DNA from 4 places in the Paenibacillus sp. J31P316 genome. Region 1 is predicted to be linked to each of the others. Evidence: riboswitches for the same ligand, from Rfam matches in the RefSeq annotation. Region 1 holds a riboswitch; each other region holds the start of a gene.

Region 1 (5,681 bases):
CGCGCCGGAGGCCGCGGAAGACGCGGGTGCCGCGCAGGCTCCGCGATCGCCCGGCATGAAGTACGCGCACTATGCGCCGCAAGGGCAGATGCAGCTGGTCAAAGGCGACCCCGATGCGGTCGCGGCCTGGATCGCCGCCGCCGTCCGCCAAGCGCGGGAGAGCGGCGAGCGGACCGGCGTGCTCGCCTTTGCCGAGCATGCCGCTCGGTACGAGGCCGACTGCGTGCTCGTCGTCGGCAGCCTGGCGCGGCTCGACACTGCCGCGCACGGCTTATACGCCTCGCTGCGCGAGTTCGATGCGCAGGGGGTGCAGCGCATCTGGGCCGAGACGTGCCCCGAGCACGGCATCGGGCACGCGCTCATGAACCGCCTGGCCAAGGCAGCCGGCCACTCCGTCGTCCGCGTCTAGCGCGACCCTCGCGTCGCAGCCTGCTCGCGCGGTAAGCAGTGCATCCCATTTCGCTGAAGAGGTGCACCTAGTGCACCACATTGGCCGAAAACTGGACGATGCCAGCCAAGAGGTGCACCTCGAGCACCACATGCGTAACGCCAGCCAGAATTCCGGCGAAGGGTGCGCCGGGTGCCGCCGGCCGCACTTTATCCCAGCCACGCCCGCAGTGTCTGCCGCACGAATTGCGCACCCTCGCGGCAGAACGCATAGAATCACAACCGCCAACTGTCCGGGCGCCCGGCGGTAACCTGCCCCCGGCGCTTCGAATCGCCGTTTCCGCCCTCCACAAGCTCTCCCGCCAATCGCCCCAGCCCTTCCGGTCATCTTTCCAACCTTGTCCGCATATGCTTGGATGAGATTATGGACAGGGAGTGGTTCGGCATGGTTGAGGCGGGCATGCACGCGGGGCAGTTGATGACACTGGTTATCATCGCGCTGGCACTCGGGATGGATGCATTTTCGCTTGGCGTGGGCATCGGGCTCAAAGGCATTCGGCTGCTGGATATTCTCAAGCTGAGCGCGCTCATCGCGCTTTTTCATATCTTGATGCCGGTGATGGGCATTTTTACGGGCAATTACGTCGGCGCGCTGCTTGGCAGCGTGGCCGCTCTGGCCGGGGGAGGGCTGCTGCTCTTGCTCGGCGGCCATATGATTTACACCTCGCTCCGCGGAGGGGCGGTGACGTCGATCAATCCCCGCAGCGCATGGGGCATGCTGATCTTCGCCCTCAGCGTCAGCATCGATTCGTTCTCGGTCGGACTATCGCTTGGCATGTTCGCCGTGGATATGCTGGTCGCTGTGCTGTTGTTCGGCTTGGCCGGCGGCTGCATGTCGATCGCGGGGCTGATGCTCGGCCGCAGGGTCAGCTCCAGCCTGGGCGAATATGGGGAAGCGATCGGCGGCGTCATTCTATTTACGTTTGGGCTGTTGATCATATTCTGAAGACAGTAAGCCAACAATCAACCTAGAGGAGGTTTCTCGTATGAAACGGATCTTATTCGTATGTACCGGTAACACCTGCCGTTCGCCGATGGCGGAGGCTATGCTTCGGTCTCTGGCCCAGAAGCGCGGCATGGCGCTGGAGGTCCGCTCCGCCGGCGTATCCACCGTCGACGGATTGCCCGTATCGACGAACGCGCAGTCCGTGCTTCGCCGCCGGGACATTCAACATAACAACGGCTCCACCGCGCTCGAGAGCGGTTCGGTTACCTGGGCCGACCTCATATTGACGATGACGGCCAGCCACAAACGGCATCTGCTCCAGCGCTTCCCGGCGGCCGTCGACAAGACGCATACGCTGCTGGAATTCGTGCATCACGACGAAGAAGGACAGCGGCGCATCGCGGAGCTCGAGAGCCTGTACACGGATTTTCAAATGAAGCAGGCGCTCGGCGGGCAGCTGACGGACGCGGAGCGCCGCAGGCTGCTGGAGCTGGAAGCTGGCATCCCGAGCTTCGACATCGCCGATCCCTTCGGCGGCTCGCTGCAGATCTACGAGGAGAGCGCCGCGGAGATCGAGAAAGCCCTCCACAAGCTGCTCGACCGGCTGCAGCAGCGTAAATAATTGGGTGGGGCATTTCGTCCGGAACGGATTGATTTTGCCGGCATGATCCGGTATGATAAAAGCAATTAAAGACGGTTTCCGATGTAACTGGCGACGAAAGTGGGTCCAACCACGGTGGAGCATCGGATCATACGGCCGGTCGCCTGGGCAAAGAGCAGCGTGCGTAAGCATGCTTGCTCTTTTTTCGTCTTTTCCAGCGAAATCAGGTATACTAGAACCATTGTGAATCGACAATTTCCGCCATCGCGCGGTCTCAATCGGGAGGTATATGCAGGATGAAAATCGCCATCGGAGCAGACCACGGGGGCTATAGCCTAAAGGAAGTCGTAGTCCCTTTCATTCAATCGCTGGGCCATGAAGTGGAGGATGTCGGCTGCGACTGCGAGCAGTCCGTTGATTATCCGGATTATGCGCTGCCGGTATGCGAGCTGGTCGCGCAAGGGAAAGCTGACCGGGGTATTCTCATTTGCGGCACCGGCATCGGCATGTCGATCGCCGCGAACAAAGTAACGGGCATCCGCTGCGCGCTCGTGCACGACATGTTTTCGGCACAGGCTACGCGCGACCATAACGACACCAACGTATTGGCTATGGGCGAGCGCGTCATCGGACCGGGCATGGCGCAGGAAATCATCCGCATCTGGCTGGAGACGCCGTTCTCAGGCGGCGAGCGTCATGTCGGCCGCTTGAGCAAAGTGAAGCAGATCGAATCGAAATACGCGCATCCCGCGCACGCGGAATAAGGAGCGGATGACCGTGAGCCATACGGATACGGAAGCGGCTTGGCAGCCGGCACGGCTGACGAGCGACGTGGAGACGGCCGTTCGCGAGCTGTCGGCAGCGGGAGGCCTTCGACAAGGGCAGCTGCTCGTCGTGGGCGTGTCCACGAGCGAGGTGCTGGGCCAGCGGATCGGCACGTCCGGCACGCTGGAGACGGCGGAAGCGATCTATGCCGGCATCGAGGCGGTGCGGCGCGAGCTTGGGTTTTACCCGGTATTTCAATGCTGCGAGCACTTGAACAGGGCGCTTGTCATCGAACGCGAAGCGGCGGAGCGCTACGGGCTCGAGCTCGTATCGGCTGTTCCGGTACGCAAGGCGGGCGGCTCCATGGCGGCCTACGCGTTCCGAGCGCTGCCTGACGCTTGCCTCGTCGAAACCGTGCAGGCGCATGCCGGCATCGATATCGGCGATACGTTCATCGGCATGCATTTGAAGCGCGTCGCGGTGCCGGTACGGCCATCCGTCCGTTCGATCGGATCCGCTCATTTGACGATGGCCTTTACGAGGCCGAAGCTGATCGGCGGGGAACGTGCGGTTTATGTACGCGAGGCGGAGGCAGACTCTACTAGCAGCAATTGTGACTAAACATTGTCATTACTACGCGTATGCCTCAAGGTCGGGTTGATTGTTTTTCCGAATCATCACGTATTTCCCGGCATCGGGCTGCGCTCATCTAACTTTTAGGAGGATATACAATTATGGAAAACCTACGTAAGCAAGATCCCGAAATTTTGAAAGCCATGGGCCTGGAGCTGCAACGCCAGCGCGACAACATCGAGCTGATCGCATCCGAGAACATCGTCTCCGAGGCGGTTCTTGAAGCCATGGGCTCCGTTCTGACGAATAAGTACGCCGAAGGCTATCCGGGTAAACGCTACTACGGCGGCTGCGAGCATGTCGATATCGCGGAAGATATCGCGCGCAACCGTGCCAAAGAACTGTTCGGCGCAGAGCATGCCAACGTTCAGCCTCACTCCGGCGCGCAAGCGAACATGGCTGTTTACCTGGCAGCCTTGAATCCTGGGGACACCGTACTCGGCATGAACCTCGCGCACGGCGGTCACCTGACGCACGGAAGCCCGGTCAATGCATCCGGCCTGCTGTATAACTTCGTAGCTTACGGCGTTAACGAGAACACGTTCACGATCGATTACGAAGAAGTGCGCAAGCTGGCATTCAAGCACCGCCCTCGCATGATCGTCGCAGGCGCTTCGGCGTACCCGCGCATCATCGATTTCGAGAAACTCGGCCAAATCGCGAACGACGTAGGCGCGCTGCTCTTCGTTGACATGGCGCATATCGCTGGCCTCGTGGCCGCGGGTCTTCACCCAAGCCCGGTGCCGCACGCGCACTTCGTGACGACGACGACGCACAAGACGCTTCGCGGACCTCGCGGCGGTATGATCCTGTGCCGCAAAGCATGGGCGCAAGCGATCGACAAAGCGGTATTCCCAGGCTCCCAAGGCGGCCCGTTGATGCACATTATCGCGGCCAAAGCAGTTGCATTCGGCGAAGCGCTGCAGCCTTCGTTCAAAGAATACGGCAAGAACGTCATCGACAACGCCAAAGCGTTGGCTGAAGGACTGATCGCGCAAGGCATCAACATCGTTTCCGGCGGCACGGACAATCACCTCATGCTGATCGATCTGCGCAACCTGAACATCACGGGCAAAGACGCCGAGCATGTACTGGATTCCGTCCAAATTACGGTCAACAAAAACGCGATTCCGTTTGATCCGACTAGCCCGTTCATCACGAGCGGTATCCGTATCGGCACGCCTGCGGCGACTTCCCGCGGCATGGGCGTAGATGCGATGAACACGATCGCGCAAGTCATCGCGATGACGCTGAAGAACCCGAAAGACGAAGCCGTGCTTGAGAAAGCACGCGGCATGGTCAGCGATCTTGTGTCGCAATACCCGCTTTACCCGGGCATCGCTTATTAAGATAATCTAAATGTGGGCGGCCGCAGCTTAGGCTTCGCGCTGTCCGCCCTTTACGAGAGCCATTGGCCGCTGCACTTTGCAGCAGGTCAATGGCTTTTTGGTTTTTCAATTTACGAAGCGGAGGCAGGGGAAAGCGGTGCTCCGTCGAATCCATAAACGATCGGCCGTCCTGCGGCTGAGCGCGCATACTATGGATCGTGGAGGAGACTCGAACATGAAATTGGGCATCATTGCCGACCCGAAGGCGGAAAGTTTCGATTATGCCGCCGGACTCGGCCTGGAATTTTTGGAGTTTTGCATTAACGTCGGCACGCCGGCGAGCGATTTCACAGCTAAGGTAGCCGAATTGAAAGCAGCAAGCGAGCGCACCGGCGTCGCCGTAGGTTCGATCGGCCGCTGGGGCCCGGACCGGATCGCGAAGGACGGAAGCATCGTCGAGGAAGAGCTGCAAGCTTCCTACGCGCTGATCGACGCTTGTCAGGAGCTTGGCTGCCCGGTCTTCGTCTGCGGAGCCAACTACGTTGAAGAACTGTCGTATTTCGAGAACGTCCGCGCCTCCATTGCCTACTTGGAGAAGCTGTTGGATTACGGCCGCGACCGCGGCGTCCGCATCGCGACGTACAATTGCCACTGGAACAGCTATATTGTCGACGAGACGGCGTGGAAGCTCATTCACGGCCACCTGCCGGAGCTCGGCATCAAATTCGACCCGTCCCATGCCCGTTACAACGGACAGGACTATTTGCGCGAGATGACGGATTGGGGGCACCGTTTCCTGCATGTGCATATCAAAGGCTCGGTCATCGTGAACGGCAAGCGCTTCGACGATCCGCCGGCAGGTCTCGACCAAACCGACTGGGGAACGTTCATGGCGATCCTGTACGGCGTCGGTTACCAAGGCGGCCTGAGCATCGAGCCGCATTCCAGCACGTGGACGGGA
Region 2 (5,681 bases), on a different contig from region 1:
TCATGCAAAGCCTGTCGCGCAGCTCGGTGCGTTCGCAAACCGACGAAGTCATGCGCGTGATGGAGACGCTTGGCGAGACGGCGGGCTGCGAGTTCAGGACCGATCATTATTTCCCGGGCTGGCCGTACCGTGCGGATTCCAAGCTGCGGCCGGTCATCGAAGCGGCGTACGAGAAACGCTTCGGCAAGCCGATCGAGATCAAGGCGATCCATGCCGGCCTCGAGTGCGGCGTGCTGATCGAGAAGATGCCGGACCTCGATGCCGTTTCGTTCGGCCCGAACATGTACGAGATCCACACCCCGGACGAGCATCTGTCGATCTCGTCGGTGGAGCGGACATGGCCGTTCATCGAGGACGTGCTTCGGTCGCTGAAAGGATAGGAACGTGCTAGCCCGCTTTGGAGTAGGAATTGTTGCACGTCATACACAAAACAGCCAGGCCTCTTAGGGGCTTGGCTGTTTTTATTGCTATAGGATAGCGGGACACAGCTGCTATATTAGCTGCCTTGTCCTGTGGCTTGTCCCGCGCCTACAATTTTGCCCGCAAGGGCAGCGAGCTGCGAGCGCTCCGTCTCCGTAAGACCTTCAACGGCGGCATGCAGCTGCCGCTCGATCTCGGCGCCGCCCACTTGCACTAACTGCTGCCCGGCACTAGTGATGCGCACGTTGAATCCGCGCTTATCGCTCGGAGAGGCTACGCGTTGGACGAGTCCACGGCGTTCGGCGCGATCGACGAGGCCGGTAATGCTCGACTTGTCGAGGCCCAGATGCTGGGCCAGCTGTAGCATGCTTGGCTCTCTGTCGCGCACGATGCCAAGGAGGCGCGTTTGAATAATCGAGAGCTCATGCTCGGCTCCGACGCGGCCAAGTATGGATTGGACCAAGAAGGACAGCTGCACTAAGCCGTCCACGATCGACAGCTTATTTGGATCATGAGCGGGTTCCGTGATCGTGTCAACGATCATGTCTAGGCGCTTGTCTATGCTTTGGTCTATGCTCTTGTCTATGTTCTTGTCTACGTTCTTGTCTATGCTCTTGTCTATGTTCTTGATTTCGCTCTTCTCTTTGTTCTTGGTCTTGTCTTTGATCTTGTCTTTAATTTTGTCCTTACTCTTGCTCTTGTCCTTGTTCTTACTCTTCATTTTGGTCTTTTCTTTGCTCTGGTCTTTTTCCTTGTCTTTGTCCTTATCCATTAGTCTCACTCCGGGTATGCCATATTTCAAAGCAAGCGACCCACGGGCACGCAAAGAAGCAGAATACGCTCAATCTAAACTTCTAATTCAAAACTCAACTTTTCCTTCAATCAATTCAAGCAAAGTTTGCCTCAAGTATACGCCTCTTCCGAGCAAAGCGCCTTCTCCTTCTATTATACCATAGGTATTGACTTTGTACGTATAACAAACTATATTTGTTTGTGAAACAAACTAAAGTCGATCATTCGATTGGAGGCCCTTATCCTTATGATACATGCTGCCGTTGTACATTCGTTCGATGCAGCTCCGAAATACGAAGCGTTCAATACGCCTGCTCCTGTCGGCAAGCATGACGTTCTTGTAGACGTTCTTGCCGCGGGATTACATCCCCGCGTGCGTTCGCAAGCGAACGGCTCGCACTACACGAGCACGGAACAACTGCCATTGATTCCCGGGATCGACGGCGTTGGACGGCTGCCGGATGGTCAGCTGGTCTATTTTGTTGCCCCCGACACTGCACTGGGGACGTTCGCGGACAAAGCGGTCATCGACGTCCGACGAAGCGTGCCCTTGCCGGGCGGAGCTGATCCGGTTCGAATCGCCGCGGCCATGAATCCGGCCATGTCGGCATGGGTCGCGCTGCGCCGCCGGGTGGAGTGGCAGCCGGGATGCAAGGTGCTGGTCCTTGGCGCGACCGGTAATTCCGGACAAATGGCCGTGCAGATCGCCAAGCTCCTGGGCGCCAGTCAGGTGATTGGAGCCGGTCGGGATCAGCGGCGTCTTGACTCCCTGCCGGCGCTCGGTGCGGATAGGGTCGTATCGCTGGCAGGCGATCCGGAGGCAGCCGCAGAGCGTGTCGGAGAGGCAGCATGCGACGTGGACATCGTAATTGATTACCTCTGGGGCAAGCCTGCCGAGCTGACGATGGTTCCCATGCTGACACGAAGAGCCGATCGAAGCCAGGCGCTGACTTGGATCCAAATCGGTTCCGTCGCCGGCCCGACGGCTGGGGTACCTTCAGCCGCGCTGCGATCGGCCAACTTCACCCTGCTTGGCAGCGGCCAAGGCTCGGTTACGGCGGCGGGGTATTTGGCCGAATTCCCGGCGCTGATCGACGCGATTGCAAGCGGAAGCCTTCACGCGAACGCGGTACCTTATCCGCTTGCCCGCGTGGAGGAAATTTGGTCGGCGCCTGCAGTTGCAGGGGAGAGGGTTGTTTTCGTCCCGTCGACATCGTGAGGACTGCTTGCTGTACTGATTGCTCTTCGGCGAACAGCGAGCAGCGAGTAGCGTGGAAGTTGCTTGGTGTCATCTTTCGTTTTTTGGCTCTTGCTTTATTTGCAATTTTCAGACTATAATCGAGGTGATTTCTGTTATGTGTGACTGGCGTAACGTGGAGACCCACGGGGGAGCACATATTTCATAGCGCCGTACGCCTGGGCAGAGGTAAGGGGATTTCCCCTTGCCTCTTCGTGCTTTTATAGCGTTCGGAGGACATTGACGAGGAGGGGTTTGAATGAGAATCGCGTTTATTTTGTTTGATGGAGTTACGTTCTTGGACTTTGTCGGGTTTTACGATGTGATTAACCGGTTGACACATTTTGAAGCAATCAAGGATACGACCTGGGATATTTGCGGCATGAGCGATACCGTTACCGACGAGCTTGGCATGACGATCAACGTGAATCGAGTAAAGCCGGATTTATCCGAATACGATATGATTTTTGTTCCTGGGGGAATGGGGACGAGAGCGTTGCGGTTTGACGAATCGTTCATATCCTGGCTGCAAGGCGCGATCGACGCCCGTTATATCGTCTCGGTGTGCACCGGAGCTTTATTACTCGGAGCGGCCGGGTATCTGCAGCAATCGAAGGCTACGACACACCCTTTCACATATGAGCTGCTGGAGCCCTATGCCCAAGAAGTCGTCCGCACCCGAATCGTGCATCACGGTAATGTGATTACGGCCGGAGGAGTCGCGACGTCCATAGACTTGGGCTTATACGTGGTTGGACTCTTCCTGAATGCGAGCGAAGTCGACAGCATTAAGAAGCAAATGGATTATCCCTATACGCCGACTGGGATTGTGATCGTATAAACGAAGGAGATGTTACCTTTGCAGGTCGTAAAATACTTCATGCTATGGATTTCGTTTATCTTCTTATTCACGGCTGCCGTGTTGGGCCTGGAACTCACGGAGGGATTCAAAATCACGACAACGGAATATTACGGCTTTCATAATATCGGCCTTATTTTTGTCGCGGCGATGTTTCTGCTGGCTTGCGTCGTTTATCCGATCGTTCTGCTGCCGTTGTCTATCGTGATGAGGAGGCTCGTGAAGGCTGCGATTGGCAAAGTGCTGCTATTTTGTTGCATTGGCGGGATCGGCGGGGCTTATATGTTCCACTTCTTGTACAATGACAGTTTTGTTCAAGAATATGATTTGAGCAGCGGCACCGCAGTGCTGCTCTTCGGCGCTGTGGGCGTCGTCTATGCCTTGATTGATCATAATTTGCAGCGTCGAACAGCTCGCTAATACAATGTCGGGGGATTGGAAAAAGCGCCTGGACATTGTCGGGGCGCTTTTGCTTATTGGCTATGAATTAGATCTTCGTATATGCGATCGAATGCATATAGTAGGGATCGCCCTCATCGGCGTCTAGATTGTTCAGATGGATGGTGACTGAGAACGCGGTGGATTTATATGTGGCTTCAAGTTCGAGACCGCCATACAAGAGCGCGGTTGCGAGTAAACCATAGTCGTCGTCCGCGAACTCTTCGGCGTATTGCGCTTGCGTATCCTCGTCTACATACCAAACGACGTCATCGGCAACGGCGCCTTTATTGTAAACCTTCTCGAGGTAGGTCTTATCTTTCTCGTAAGCTGCTAATGCCCCGTCAAAATCATCGGTGCTGTCGTCGAACATGTAGTAGACTTCTGTTAGTTTCCCGCCCTTGAAATCGTAAACGATACTGCCTGTCACGCCGTTCGGAAGCGTGGCGTCATAGTAGGTCAGGGAGGCATTGCCATCCGCGTCTTTATCGGAGTCGGTCAGCTCGTTCTTCTCGATCTTCTTCACTTGCTCGACCGTTAGACCGAAGCTCAGCTGGAAGAAATGATCGACGGCAGCCGGCTTGCCGATTTGAACGACTTGAAGCGTTTTGTCGTAAACGGTAGGTATCTTGAGCGTCTCGGTCATGAACTTCACCGGTACGTAAACGGTGCTGCCGATTACTTTGGGCGCAGCGGTCAATAATTTCTTCTGTCCGTTGACGAATGCGCTTTTGCCGCCGACGGCGAATGTGATTTTGACATTGGCGCGCTTTAAAGTATACAGTTTCGCCTTCGAGTCGTAGGAAGCTGTATAGCCCAGCGCTGCGAACACGGACTTGTAAGGCAAGTAGACGCCGGTCTTGTCCACGGCAGGAGCACTGTCAGCCATCATACGCTGTCCGTTGACGAACAGAATGGGGCTTGCGTTGTCAGTCGCGGCAGCCGGAAGCGCGAAGGCAATCACGAGAATGAAGGCAAGCAGGGTGGAAACGAATTTCTTCTTCATTAGTACAAGCAACCTCCTAGTGTGGGAAAAACTTTCTCTATCGTAAGATAATAGCAGAACTAGAAACCGTCCTTTATCATACTACGGAATTCGCTTTGGAGTCATTAGTTGGTTGGCATACACCGATTGCAAGCCGTATCAGATCCTTTCTGATGCGGCTTTTTTAGGTAGAGAATTCTTCTTAACGAATCACTGCCTATAATCACGTCCTCCCGGTTGTTACAATAACTCTCAGCATCAGGTTGTGCATCCAAATGAAATTAGAGAGAGAGGAATTCGTATGACCGTACCCAAACAAAGCTATACGATCTGGTTCTCGCAGCGAACCGGAAGCACCTTATTGAATCGAGCGCTGGCCTCCACCGGAGTGGCTGGCGACCCGAGCGAATGGCTCCACCTGGACCACGCGAGCCCAGAAGCTTTCACGCGCGAAGACCTTGAAGAACGATGGAGGTGCGGCACAACGCCGAACGGCGTGTTCGGATTGAAGAATAGCTTCAAGCAACGGTGGATTGACGCCTTTCGCGTGATGTTCGAGCTTCCGCCGAATGCTAAGCGGGCTGAGGTGTGGAGCACGGCGTTCCCGAACTGCAACAAGCATATTTACATGACGCGCCGCAACAAAGTGAGGCTGGCTGTCTCGTGGTGGCGTGCCATCGTCTCCGGAGAGTGGCATCGCGAGTTTGGCCAAGAACCGCAGGAGCAGGATATCGCCGGTCAGTATAAATATGAGGCCATCAATCATCTGCTCTTTGAATGCTCCATCCGCGAAGCAGCCATAGAAGACTTCTTCTCCGAGTCCAACATCGTGCCGCTGACGATCGTTTACGAAGATTTCATTCAGGACTATGAGGGAACCGTCAGACGCGTCCTGGAATTCCTGGAAATTCCCGCTGATGACGTGACGATCGCCCCGCCGTCGTTGGACA
Region 3 (5,681 bases), on a different contig from region 1:
GACTTTGACGTATTCGCGGCTTCCCGTCACCTTGCCGGTCTTGGCGTTCACGGTATCGACCGTGACGACGTGTGTCGACATGTCGTTGCGCGGCCAGTCATTGTTGAAATACAGCGTATCTCCGTCCGCCTTGAGCAGCTTGTTATGGCTGCCCTCGAGTCTCCACAGCGTCTTGCCCGTCGCCTTGTCGATCGCGTAGAAGATATTCACCGTGATCGCGCCGGATTCCCAAGCTCCGACAAGCAGCAGGTTATCCAGCATAATCGTTTCACCATGACCCCCGCCGCCGCTTCCTGCCGCCCACTTCAGTTTGCCCGTCGCGAGATCAATGGCCGCCAAACCGGTATTCGAGAATGCATAGATCGCGGAGCCATCGGTTTGGAGCGAGGCGAGCGTCTTGTCCTTCGTTTGGTACAGCCGCTTGCCCGCGCCCGTCGACGCATTCACTCGATAGACGCTTCCGTCCGCGGCGCCGACATAGACGAAGTTCCCGGCAATGACGGCCGAGCCCGGCTGCAGCTTGGAGCCGAACGTCCAAAGCGTCTTGCCCGATACGATGCCGCGTGCCGTCAACGCGCCATTCTTGACGTAGTACAGATTCTTCGCCCCGACAACCGGCGGAATGAGGGTCCTGTCCGTGCTGGATGGCCGGTCGAGCTCCGCGCTCCATAGCGGCACGGCTGCCGGAACGGGATTCTCGAAGCCGTAGCTCGTGTTCAGGCTATAGCTTGGCGCACTGCCGTATTGCGCGGAAGCCGTGCCCGCGTCTCCCAGGGAAGTGATGACGAGTCCCGCAGCAAGCACGCCGAACAACGTGCGTTTGAGTTTGCGCATGGTAAAATGCCTCCTTCGAATCGCTTGGGTATGTCCTGGTACTAGACGGTTGCAGCTTCCACAAAGTTACAGCAAGCATTCGAAACGTGACGGAAGACACACCTACCAAGGCAGCACGAAAAAGCCCGCTTGCCCCGTGGAACGAAGGGGTAAGCGGGCTTTTATCGCAGAGGCGGCTTCAGGCCGCACTTGCTCTTGGCGGAAGTACTGCACTAACCTGTTGCTGTTGCTGTTGCTGTTGCTGTTGCTGTTGCTGTTGCTGTTGCTGTTGCTGTTGCTGTTGCTGTTGCTGTTGCTGTTGCTGTTGCTCTGGCTGTTGCTCTTGCTATTGCTGGTGTTGTGGCTGTTGCTCTGGCTATTGCTGGTGTTGTGGCTGTTGCTCTGGCTGTTGCTGTGGCAGTTGCTACTGGTCTCTTACGTCTTGCTACTGTTGCGCCCCGAACTTCTCCGCCGCATCCACCGTATGCTTCAGCAGCGTCGCGATCGTCACCGGCCCTACGCCTGCCGGTACCGGCGTGATGGCGGAGGCATTCGCCGAGCACGCTTCATAATCCACATCCCCGATATTGCCGGGATTGTAGCCGGCATCGAGCACGACGGCGCCCGGCTTGATCCAATCGCCTTGCACGAAATTCGGCTTGCCGACGGCAGCGACGACGATATCCGCCTGCTTGACGACGGCGGGCAAGTCGGTCGTCCGCGAATGGCAGGTCGTGACCGTCGCGTCCGCGTTCAACAGCATGGCGGACACGGGCTTGCCGAGAATCGGGCTCCTGCCGATGACGACGGCATGACGGCCCTGCACGAGCAGCTTGTAATAGTCCAGTATCGCCATGACCGCCGCCGGCGTGCAGGACGGATAATCCGCGAAGCCGAACGCGTTCTGCGCGAAGCCGAGCGTCGTCACCCCGTCGACGTCTTTCTCGATGGCGATCGCCTCGAAAGCCGCGCGCTCATCGATGCCATGCGGCACGGGATGCTGCAGCAGGATGCCGTGCACGGCCTTGTCCGCGTTCAATTCGCGGATCGCGGCGATCAGCTCCTCGGTCGTCGTCCTGGCTGGCAAGTCAACGCGAATCGAAGCAATTCCGAGCCGCCTGCAGGCATTCCCTTTCATCCGCACGTACGTTGCGGAGGACGGGTCATCGCCGACCAGAATCGTAGCCAGACAAGGCGTAATCCCCTTTGCAGCCAGCTTCGCAATGCGAGCAGACAATTGCGCCTTGATGCTTTCCGCGACCGCATTGCCGTCAAGAATAATCGTTTCCGCTTGTGACACGAGTCTTCACCCTTTCCAATTGAGGCTATTTAAACAGAAAGAGGCAAGGGATATGCTCCCTTACCTCTGCCCAGGCGTACGGCCGTATGAACGATGTGCTCCCCCGCGGTTCGCCGCGTTACGCCAGTCACACTCGCTTGTGAATCGATAGTTGTAGGATACACCCGCGATGCCGGCAAAGCAACCCCCGTCCTGGAATAATCCATTGTGAAGGAGAAATAGGATTGTATTGAATTAAATCCGAACAAGCAGTACAATGTGGAAAATTCACCCACGACGGAGGAGCGCACATGCCTGAGCAGTCGGTAGATGATAGACTGGCATCATTAGGAATTCTATTGCCCGTTGCCAGCGAGCCAGCGGCAAAATACGCGAACTGCGTGAACGTAAACGGACTGTTGTTTGTTTCCGGGAAAGGCCCTGCCGGCAAACCGAAAGGGAAGCTGGGAAAGGATTTTACGACCGCGGAAGGCTATCAATTCGCTAGAGAGACGGGGATTGAGATATTGGCCGTCCTGAGATCGGCATTGGGCTCGCTGGATAAAGTGAAACGGGTCGTGAAGCTCCAAGGCTTCGTCAATGCGGATCCGGATTTCGAAGAACACCACAAGGTGCTGAACGGATGCTCCGATCTCATGCTGGATGTATTCGGCGACCGCGGCCAGCATGCCCGTTCCGTCCTGGGAGCGGTCTCCTTGAGAGATAATCTGCCGATTATCGTGGATTCTATTTTTGAAGTCGAGGAATAAAAAGCGACCGAGCCTACGTATATTGTAATCCTGCAAGCATGTTAAGAGTTGCTGAGGGGGACCGAGGATGCGGCCAATCCGACTGATTTTATTCGACCTGGACGATACGCTCGTTCATTTCGATGACTATTGGGAGATTTCCGTCAAGGAAACGTTTACGCAGCATTATTTCACGAGCGAGCTCGACACGAACGAGATGTTCGCGATCTTCGAACGAGTCACCGAGCGTTTGGTCGAACAATTGGATAATCTGCAAATCACGGTCGAAGATTTTCGGGTGAAACGATTTCTGCATGCGATGGAGCAGGCCGGGAAGGAAGCGGACCCCGCCATCGCATTCGATTTTGAGCAGCTCTATCAATCCACCAGCAAGCGTCATATGAAGCCCGATCACGACGTCAACAAGCTGATCGGCGAGCTTCACGGACATTATCAAGTCGGGATCATCACCAACGGGAGCAAGGATTGGCAGCTGCATAAGCTCGAGGCCATTCAATTGAGCGATGCGTTAGCTTCAGAGCTTGTATTTATTTCCGGTGCCGTTGGACATGAGAAGCCGACCCGCGAAATTTATCAGCACATCCTGCGCGCCACCTCCCTGCGGCCCGAGCAAGTCCTTGTCGTGGGGGACTCCTGGACGAACGATGTTGCCGGCCCGATGGATAACGGCATGCAATCCGTGTGGTTCAATAAGAAGAACAAGCCCCTGCCTCATGGGCATTGTCCGCTGGCAGTCATTCATCACTTGTCGGAATTACGAGCCCTATTATTGTCCTCCGGGGCGGAAGAGATTTAACGCCTTCCATAGGCATAAAAAGCGGCAGTCTATCTCGTGAGCTTCCACGATAATAGGCTGCCGTTGCTTGTGAATATGGAGTTATAGTATCGCAAGACCTCTTGTTAATCTTGCATGGTCGGCAAGAAAATGTTGATCAGCTCGTTCAGCGGACGGAAATTATCCTTGTCGATAAGCACGACCAACAGTTCATTGCCCGTATCCGAGAAGAAGAACCGTTTGGGGCTGCCGCTCGCGGCAAGCAATTCAGAGAAGATCGCGAACAATTCGAGACTCAGCCAATCGTCGTTTAAAGCAAGCGCATGACGATAGACTTTATCGTCGGCACGAAAGGAAATCCAGCACTCGCCAGCCTCGATATCCACGTAATCCTGCGAATCCGTGACAATCATATCCGGAGCAAGCATCGTCGCAATTCGCTCCAGTTTCAGCACATAATCCCCATGATCCTCGATGCATTCCCGATCGAAGCACCAAACGTCGTCGGTCATGAATACGCCTTCGTAACCGTCTTCGCCGCTTTGCTCCCGCCCCATGGTCAATAACAGGTGAATATACGGGTTTCCTCCACGATCTCCGAGCTCCACGTCCATGATGCTTCTCAACTGTTCAATCTCCGCATCCGGTTTGAGCCTTATTCCTGCGGCTCGAAGATGCTCCAGCTGCTTATCGATCGGAATAGGGTCGTACGATGGCGTATCGCTTGCCGCTCTGATCTTGCGTTTAAATAGACCGAACACGTACAGGATTCCCCTTTCCACGGCTTCATCCAGGCCGCGGTGCAGCCACCTACACCGTAAACGTGACCATTCTCGCATACGCGTCGCGGTTCATATACGCCTGCGCCAGCTCGGTCTTATTCGACTGGAGAAACATTCGCACGAGCGAGCTGCTCGTCTGAATGTCCTTGAGGTACGGCGACAGATAGACGGTGTCCGCCTTCGTCGTGCTGCGCATGTACTGCTCCAGCTGCAGCTCGTACTCCAGGTCCGTCGAATTGCGAATGCCGCGAATAACGGCCTTTATGCCGTTGGCATTAACATAGTCCGCGACGATGCCCTCGAACGGCACGACGACCGCATTGGACATATGGCCGATCGACAGCTGCACGAGCTCGGTACGCTGCGCGATGTCGAAGTAATGCTTCTTGCTCCGGTTGTTCGCGATGATGACATGGACCTCGTCGAATAGGCTGCCCGCCCGCTCGATGACCGAGATATGCCCCAGCGTAATGGGGTCGAAGCTTCCCGCGTAGACGACCCTCATGACTGTTCCTCGCTCGGCACCACGGCGTCGCGGATCTGCTCGAAGGTGAGCGGCGTATAATCCCAATGCTCCACGCTGACGTTGAAATAGTTGTTGCCCTCGTACTTCTGCCCGTGGATATGGCCATGCACGTTCACGTACGGCATATGCTTGTTCATATACATCGGCTCATGCGAGAGGAAGAAGAAATCCTTGTAGATGATCGGATGCTCGCTCACCTCGTCGAAGCCGACGCTCAGCCACCATTGGCGCGAACGCCCCCGGTCGTGATTGCCGAGGATGAGATGCTTGTAGCCGTTCAGCCGCGAGACGATCGCCGCCGTCTTGTCCCGGTTCAGGAACGAGAAATCGCCGAGATGGAACACCTTGTCCTCGGGACCGACGACCGCGTTCCACTTCTCGATCATCGCCTCGTTCATTTCGTCGGCGTTCGCAAACGGCCGGGATTCGAAATCGATGATATGCTTGTGACCGAAATGATGGTCGGAGATGAAAAATACCTTTGCCATCGGTTCACGTTCACGCTCCTTGTTCGGTTTCGTTACTCGCCGTCCGAGATCGTCGCGAGCAGGTCGGCCCGCAGCGGAGTAAACGTCTCCACGACGACCGTGTCCACCAGTGCCGTTACCTCATGCACCGCATCGCCCGGAATGACGAATTGCTCTCCCGCTTCGGCGACGGTAATCTCGCCGTTCATCTCGAGCTGCAGCCGGCCGCTGACGACGTAGGTCAGCTGCTCGTGCGGATGCGAGTGCGC
Region 4 (5,681 bases), on a different contig from region 1:
ATGGTTGAACTCCGGGATCCTCGGCCGAACGTACGGCTACAGCACGACGATGCTGGGAGGAGAGACGATCCATTGGGATTTCTGGACGCTGTTTCCCGGGCGGTTCGAGGAAAGCTTCTTCCCGACGCTCATGACCGTCAGTCATCCCGTGCATACGGCGATGATCGCGCTGGGCATTGGGATGGCCGTGCGCTATCGCAAGCGTCTGATGAATGCGGTCTATGTCCTGCCTGCGCTGCTGCTTGCCTGGGCAATACTAGATCATGCCGCTTACAATGGACAGAATACGCTGCCAGACTGGGTCATGACGATTCATGACTGGACCGGGAGCGGTTATCAGACGAAGGATGCTTTCTTGCTGATGCTCGTCTTGGGGCTGGTGCTGGATTACGTCGCGCTCAATAGGATTCGAAATCGACTCCCCCGCATGAAAGGCGAACAGTACATAGATCCGCTGACCGAGCTGCGGCATATGGCGGCAGCGTTCTTCGGTCGGAGGGAGAGCTTCGCCAGCGTGATGACCTGGACGCGGGAACGCCGGGAAATGGGATTTTCCTTGCTTTACGGCAATGCCGAGGCGATCTCCGTCCAAGAAAATCTGCGGAGCCGGATGCAGCTGCATTACCGGATCGCCGCAGGCTTGACCGCGCTCTTGATCGTAGCGGGAATGCTAGCGGGCATCGCGGCGTATTGGCAGGCGCATGTGCAGCCGGACGCCTCCGCCTGCTTCGCCTGCATGTTCGATTCGCTGCAAAATTGGTGGGATCGCCTCAGCTTCTCGGAGAAAGGCGCCATCATTCTGGGGGCGTTCGCCCTCGCCCTGCTGTTCGTCAGCTTCTGGCCGGCGCTCGGCTTCGCGCTGACCGTGGCGAGCATCCCGGGCAGCGGCCACGAGATCGCGCAGGATATTCGGGATCCGAAGCGGCTGCTTACGCCGGAGAATGCCGCCTCGGCATTGATCGCGCTCGCGCTCAGCCGCGTGCCGTTCGGCCGTCTGGCCAAGAAGGGCGGGGGACGGTTCAAGGACTGGCTGGAGAAGCTGCTCAAACGCCGAACCAAGCCCAAGCCGGACATTCCCCGCAAACCGGACGTTCCCAATAAGCCGGACGCGGATGGGCCTGGCAAGAAAACGGAACCCGATGATCGCGAGCAAGCCAAGCCGAAAGACTCGGATGATTACGTGCACTGGAGCAAGGCGAAGTATAGAGGCGTTGAGCTGCACGATAGTCGGGGCGGTGCCATTGGCGAATTCGACGGCATAGACGTCGAGAACGGGATATTCTATGAAGCCAAGTCTGCGGAGGGGCTCAATAAAATCCATCCGAAGACCGGCAAGCCGCAGCAGACGCCGCAGCAGTTTACGGATAAACAGCTTTATCAGAAGACGCGGACGCGTATTAACAACCTGATGGAAAAGGCAGTCGGAACGCGCAGAACGCCGGACGGCACTTCCGATATTCCGACCTTGGATGAAATCAAGGGGATCCGCAACTTCCAGTTCCAGCTTGACGGCGACTCGCCGGAGCTGCGCGCCGCGGCGGAGAACAGCCTGAACAAGCTGCGCCAGGATTTTCCGGATTACACATTCTCGATTAGATTTGGAGTGAAGTAAAGATGTCGATCAGCGCCATTATCATCGATCCCGAAGATGAATTCGAACGCTCGTTCATGCTGCCTGTAGCGACCGAGGAGTTTTATACGAAGTACTGGGGGCCGGCAGCAGAGGAGCTGGGTCTGCAGTGGACCTCCTTGTTCCAAGGTGGCACGGATGTGGAGCGCGAGGATGTACCCGCGATTGTGGGGGAAATCTCTTTGCTGAAAGACTGGGCAGCCGCTAAGATGAGCGGCGACGCGCTGGAGCATATGCTGAACAGATTGCAGCAGCTGGAGACAGAGCTGCCGGCTGCGTTTCGGCGCGGAGGCGCGGTTGTCTATATCGGGTAAGGAGCGGCAGCTCGTCGAGTGGAACTGTAAGTGTGCAAGGAATTCCATGTACGTTCAAACGGTGACCGCTCAGCGCAATTTATGGCTGCGTGGAGCTTGAAAAGCTGCTGTTGGGCAGCTTTTCGGGTCTCGCCAGCGAATAAAATGGAAAAAATGTGCGATTCTGCAGCTTTTTAGCGCATTTTGTCCGTTTGAAGCCTGAAAGCTGCTGTACAGCAGCTTTTCGCCTCTTATTAACGTGAAAATGAAGAAAAAGCTGCCAATCAGCATCTTTTCGGTGCATTTGGTCCGTATAGAGCTTGGAAAGCTGCGATATCGCAGTTTTTCAGTTCAAGTAACCAAATCCAATTGAAGGAAGAATTCAAGCGGATGCTTCCTCAATAGCCTGACAGTCCAATTCGCCGAGTTGGACTGTTTTGTGCTGTTTTTTATGTGTCTCTGACGGGTTTATTAAAGCCTGCCGAGTTTAATCGGCATGATGCTTGTTGCGAAATTCAAAGCCAATCTCTTGATCACGAACGCGGACGAACTTGACCAGCAACGATATTTTATTATCGGGATGGAGCTGTTCCCAATAGAAGTCTGCCGTTTCACGAAGGGAATCGAATATTGGCACTTCGAGCGGCTCACCTTCGAACGGTTTAAGCACTCCGTTCTGCTCTGTTCGGTACGTGTGAATGCAATGACCGATCCCGTTCTTGAACGCCGCATAGGAGTAAACATTCCGCACGCAGACCGAAGGATCGTTATTGTGCGTTTTTAATATCGACAGGTTGTACTGTTGAAGGCGCGTATCCATCACGGCCGATATTCGCGGCGTAAAGTGCGGCGCGTCAGGTTCAAACTCGCGAAGCATTAACGATTGCTCGAAGGACCGGTTATGCTGCAAGCCCTCATAGATCGTCTCTGTCTGATCGCCGTTCGAGACGATGTGCATGTCACCCCAGTGCCGGATCGGATTATAAATGATCAGGGACGGATCTTCCAACAGAGCTGGATCGAATGCAGTGTTCCTTACGCGGGTACCTTCGAGTTCGAAGACACGGTTGCGGCTGTTCGGACTTCTCCCCATAATCCAATACACCTGAACGTAATGCGATCCGGACGGGGTCATGCCTACGATTAGCGTTCTTCCGGGATAAGGATTGTCGAACAAGTGCTGAACGGTTTCCATCCTTCATGCGCCTCCCCATATAAACATAAAGAGGCAAGGGGAAATTCCCCTTACCTCTGCCCAGGCGTACGGCTCCAGCTTATATGCTCCCTCATGGATCTCCATGTTCGCCAGTCACATATAAGTTTTTAATTACTTCCAATAGTAGCAAGGGGTAGGGAGTTCTATCAAGTCCTAATCGCGGCAAACTCCCCAGTACAGCCCCAATTTATTGCAGATCGTACGAAGTTGCATATAGCATGCAACGATTTCACAAGATGGCTTTAATAAAGCCAGTGCCCTTGGCCGTAAAGCCGAGCCGTTGATAGAAGAGGTGAGCGTCTTCCCGCTCTGCGCGATTGCCGCTATTGAGTGACATGGAGCCGGCACCTTGGTTCTTCGCCCAATTCTCAGCCGCTGCAATCAACAATCTTCCAATACCTTGACCTCTAAATGCATGGTGTACCACCAGGGCAATGATACGTACATGCTGGCCGGATTTTTCGTACATATAGGTTTTTTGCAGACCAACCAAGCCGACGGCTTCGCCATTCGTTTCGGCAATCAAGGTGCAATAGCTGGGATCGGACGAAATCGTTTTGAAGCGTTCGTTCATCTCCTCATAGCTTGTGGGGTAGCCTAATTCGCTCATCAAGATCATGACCTCTCCAACGTCCTCCATGGTGCAGGCTCTTATCACGACATCCATCGCAAATCCTCATTTCTACCGTCCATTGGCTTTTTTAAATCCTGGTAGATAGATTCTTGCTCAGGCGGAAATTCCCTTTATTACCCAACCCACGAGGCACAAGCTTAACGTCTTCATTCCCTACGCCTGCGGCTTTCTTGACAGCGTTTTCGCCGTGCGCTTCCAGCTCCTTCATCAGAATCTTGAATATTCCAATTGGTTTTTTCTATTATACATCCCCCTGCGTATCATCTATATTATTGATAACCTACTTTCCGCATAGGAATTATAAATAATAAATAAGGGGATCTGTGAATCGATAGAACCGCACTTATTCCTCGGAGAAAGGTGGAAGAAAGGTATGGGAGCATTAAACGAGTATTTACGGCAAAAGCGCATCGCGCTGTTTGCCCGCAGGGAGAAGGCGGAATCGCAACCCGAACAGGCGAGCGCGAAGCTTCGAGCCAAAGCAAGGGTGCTGGGACGCAGCGGCGTCCGCGAGATCCGCATCCGGGAATTTCAGGTCATCAGCGACAGCCCGCCGGATTTCGCCGGTTACGATCTCGGTCCTTCGTCGCCGGAGCTGCAGCTTGGCGTGCTCGGCAGCTGTTTGACGCATATCGCCTTGATTCAAGCTGCCGAACTTCAGGTTTCCCTTCACGCCATCGATGTGGAGGTGGAAGGCGAGATGCATCCGCTTGCCGGCCGTCCCGGCTACGAGGAAATCCCCGTCTATCCCCATAACCTGCGCTACAAGCTGGTGATCGAATCCGATGAATCCGAGGAAACGCTGAAGGCGCTGCATGAAGCGATCGAACGGGTCTGTCCGATTTTCAACCTGCTTCGCCAGCCTCAGAACATTGAAGGACAGCTGGTCATCCATCGCCCCGAGGCATCCAATGCGTAATGTATCGACGAACGGCAACGGACGACATCCTGCTTATGAACGGGGGATGTGAACGTTGCCCGACTGGAAGCGCAACTTGTATATCCTATGGCTCGGATTGTTCCTAAACTTCGTGGCCTACACGCTGTCCGTCCCGTTCTTCCCGCTGTTCCTGCAGCAGGAGCTGGGCGTTCAAAGCGGGCTGGAAGCCTGGTCCGGCGTGTCGATCGCGATCAGTTTTCTGATCAGCGGCATATGCGCGCCCTTCTGGGGATCGCTCGGCGACAAGTACGGCAGCAAACTGATGCTGGTCCGTTCCGGCATCGGGCTCGGGATCGCGCATTTGGCCAACTATTTCGTCCATGATCCGTATACGTTCATTCTCGTGCGGGTCTTTCAGGGGCTCATGGCCGGCTTCGGTCCCACGTCCATGGCGCTGGTCGGCACGAATACGCCGGAGAAGCATGTCGGTTACGCGCTAGGCGTGATTTCCACCTCGACCGCGGCGGGAGGGATTATCGGACCGCTGGCCGGCGGGGTATTGAGCCACTGGGTCGGGCTGCGAGGCTGCTTCATCGCGTCGGGCGTCATTACGCTCTTCTCCGCCATGATCGTCCTGGGGGTGAAAGAAGTTCACGAGCGCCGCACGGCGAAGCGTCCGAGCGTATGGCAAGACATGAAAAGGGCGGCGGCCAATTCCAGCCTGCTGCGTGCTTACGGACTGATTCTGCTCGTGTCGACGTCGGTCATGATCCTCGATCCATTGTTAACGATCTATGTCGTTCAAATCGGCGGCAGCGCCGATAACGCTACGCTCAGCTCAGGCATCGTATTTTCGGCGGTCGGCGTGGCGACGGTCATTATGGGACCGCGCTGGGGACGGATCGGAGAACGGGTCGGCTACGGCAAGACGCTGTTCATCGGCCTCATCGGCGGCGGAATCGGGAATTTGCTGCAGGTGGTCGTTCAAAACCTGTTTGGCTTCGGTATCTTGCGCTTCGGCTACGGCT

Evidence for each region. Region 1 has a riboswitch for ZMP and ZTP ahead of rpiB (ribose 5-phosphate isomerase B). Riboswitches for the same ligand answer to the same signal wherever they lie in the genome.
Region 2: linked by a shared signal. The riboswitch ahead of AC0YNU_RS18535 (DJ-1/PfpI family protein) and the one ahead of rpiB (ribose 5-phosphate isomerase B) in region 1 are both predicted to bind ZMP and ZTP.
Region 3: linked by a shared signal. The riboswitch ahead of AC0YNU_RS17640 (bifunctional 5,10-methylenetetrahydrofolate dehydrogenase/5,10-methenyltetrahydrofolate cyclohydrolase) and the one ahead of rpiB (ribose 5-phosphate isomerase B) in region 1 are both predicted to bind ZMP and ZTP.
Region 4: linked by a shared signal. The riboswitch ahead of AC0YNU_RS18170 (IMP cyclohydrolase) and the one ahead of rpiB (ribose 5-phosphate isomerase B) in region 1 are both predicted to bind ZMP and ZTP.

What each region holds. Positions count from the first base shown of each region.
Region 1 covers NZ_JBWDNI010000013.1:75,949-81,629, reverse strand. Annotated here, with positions in the region: gene AC0YNU_RS25355 (L-threonylcarbamoyladenylate synthase) at 1-409, shown strand, start outside; gene AC0YNU_RS25350 (manganese efflux pump MntP) at 833-1,393, shown strand; gene AC0YNU_RS25345 (low molecular weight protein arginine phosphatase) at 1,434-2,015, shown strand; ZMP/ZTP riboswitch at 2,089-2,171, shown strand; gene rpiB (ribose 5-phosphate isomerase B) at 2,291-2,758, shown strand; gene AC0YNU_RS25335 (TIGR01440 family protein) at 2,766-3,380, shown strand; gene AC0YNU_RS25330 (serine hydroxymethyltransferase) at 3,494-4,741, shown strand; gene AC0YNU_RS25325 (sugar phosphate isomerase/epimerase family protein) at 4,956-5,681, shown strand, end outside.
Region 2 covers NZ_JBWDNI010000005.1:224,797-230,477, reverse strand. Annotated here, with positions in the region: gene AC0YNU_RS18550 (aminoacyl-histidine dipeptidase) at 1-380, shown strand, start outside; gene AC0YNU_RS18545 (MarR family winged helix-turn-helix transcriptional regulator) at 497-1,192, opposite strand; gene AC0YNU_RS18540 (quinone oxidoreductase family protein) at 1,460-2,431, shown strand; ZMP/ZTP riboswitch at 2,562-2,641, shown strand; gene AC0YNU_RS18535 (DJ-1/PfpI family protein) at 2,709-3,290, shown strand; gene AC0YNU_RS18530 (hypothetical protein) at 3,309-3,728, shown strand; gene AC0YNU_RS18525 (copper amine oxidase N-terminal domain-containing protein) at 3,796-4,752, opposite strand; gene AC0YNU_RS18520 (Stf0 family sulfotransferase) at 5,033-5,681, shown strand, end outside.
Region 3 covers NZ_JBWDNI010000005.1:4,788-10,468, forward strand. Annotated here, with positions in the region: gene AC0YNU_RS17635 (outer membrane protein assembly factor BamB family protein) at 1-834, opposite strand, end outside; gene AC0YNU_RS17640 (bifunctional 5,10-methylenetetrahydrofolate dehydrogenase/5,10-methenyltetrahydrofolate cyclohydrolase) at 1,259-2,113, opposite strand; ZMP/ZTP riboswitch at 2,175-2,254, opposite strand; gene AC0YNU_RS17645 (RidA family protein) at 2,404-2,862, shown strand; gene AC0YNU_RS17650 (HAD family hydrolase) at 2,930-3,658, shown strand; gene AC0YNU_RS17655 (hypothetical protein) at 3,763-4,398, opposite strand; gene coaD (pantetheine-phosphate adenylyltransferase) at 4,448-4,924, opposite strand; gene AC0YNU_RS17665 (phosphoesterase) at 4,921-5,433, opposite strand; gene AC0YNU_RS17670 (cupin domain-containing protein) at 5,466-5,681, opposite strand, start outside.
Region 4 covers NZ_JBWDNI010000005.1:132,728-138,408, reverse strand. Annotated here, with positions in the region: gene AC0YNU_RS18180 (PrsW family glutamic-type intramembrane protease) at 1-1,612, shown strand, start outside; gene AC0YNU_RS18175 (hypothetical protein) at 1,615-1,944, shown strand; gene AC0YNU_RS18170 (IMP cyclohydrolase) at 2,411-3,118, opposite strand; ZMP/ZTP riboswitch at 3,170-3,246, opposite strand; gene AC0YNU_RS18165 (GNAT family N-acetyltransferase) at 3,369-3,806, opposite strand; gene AC0YNU_RS18160 (OsmC family protein) at 4,147-4,692, shown strand; gene AC0YNU_RS18155 (MFS transporter) at 4,748-5,681, shown strand, end outside.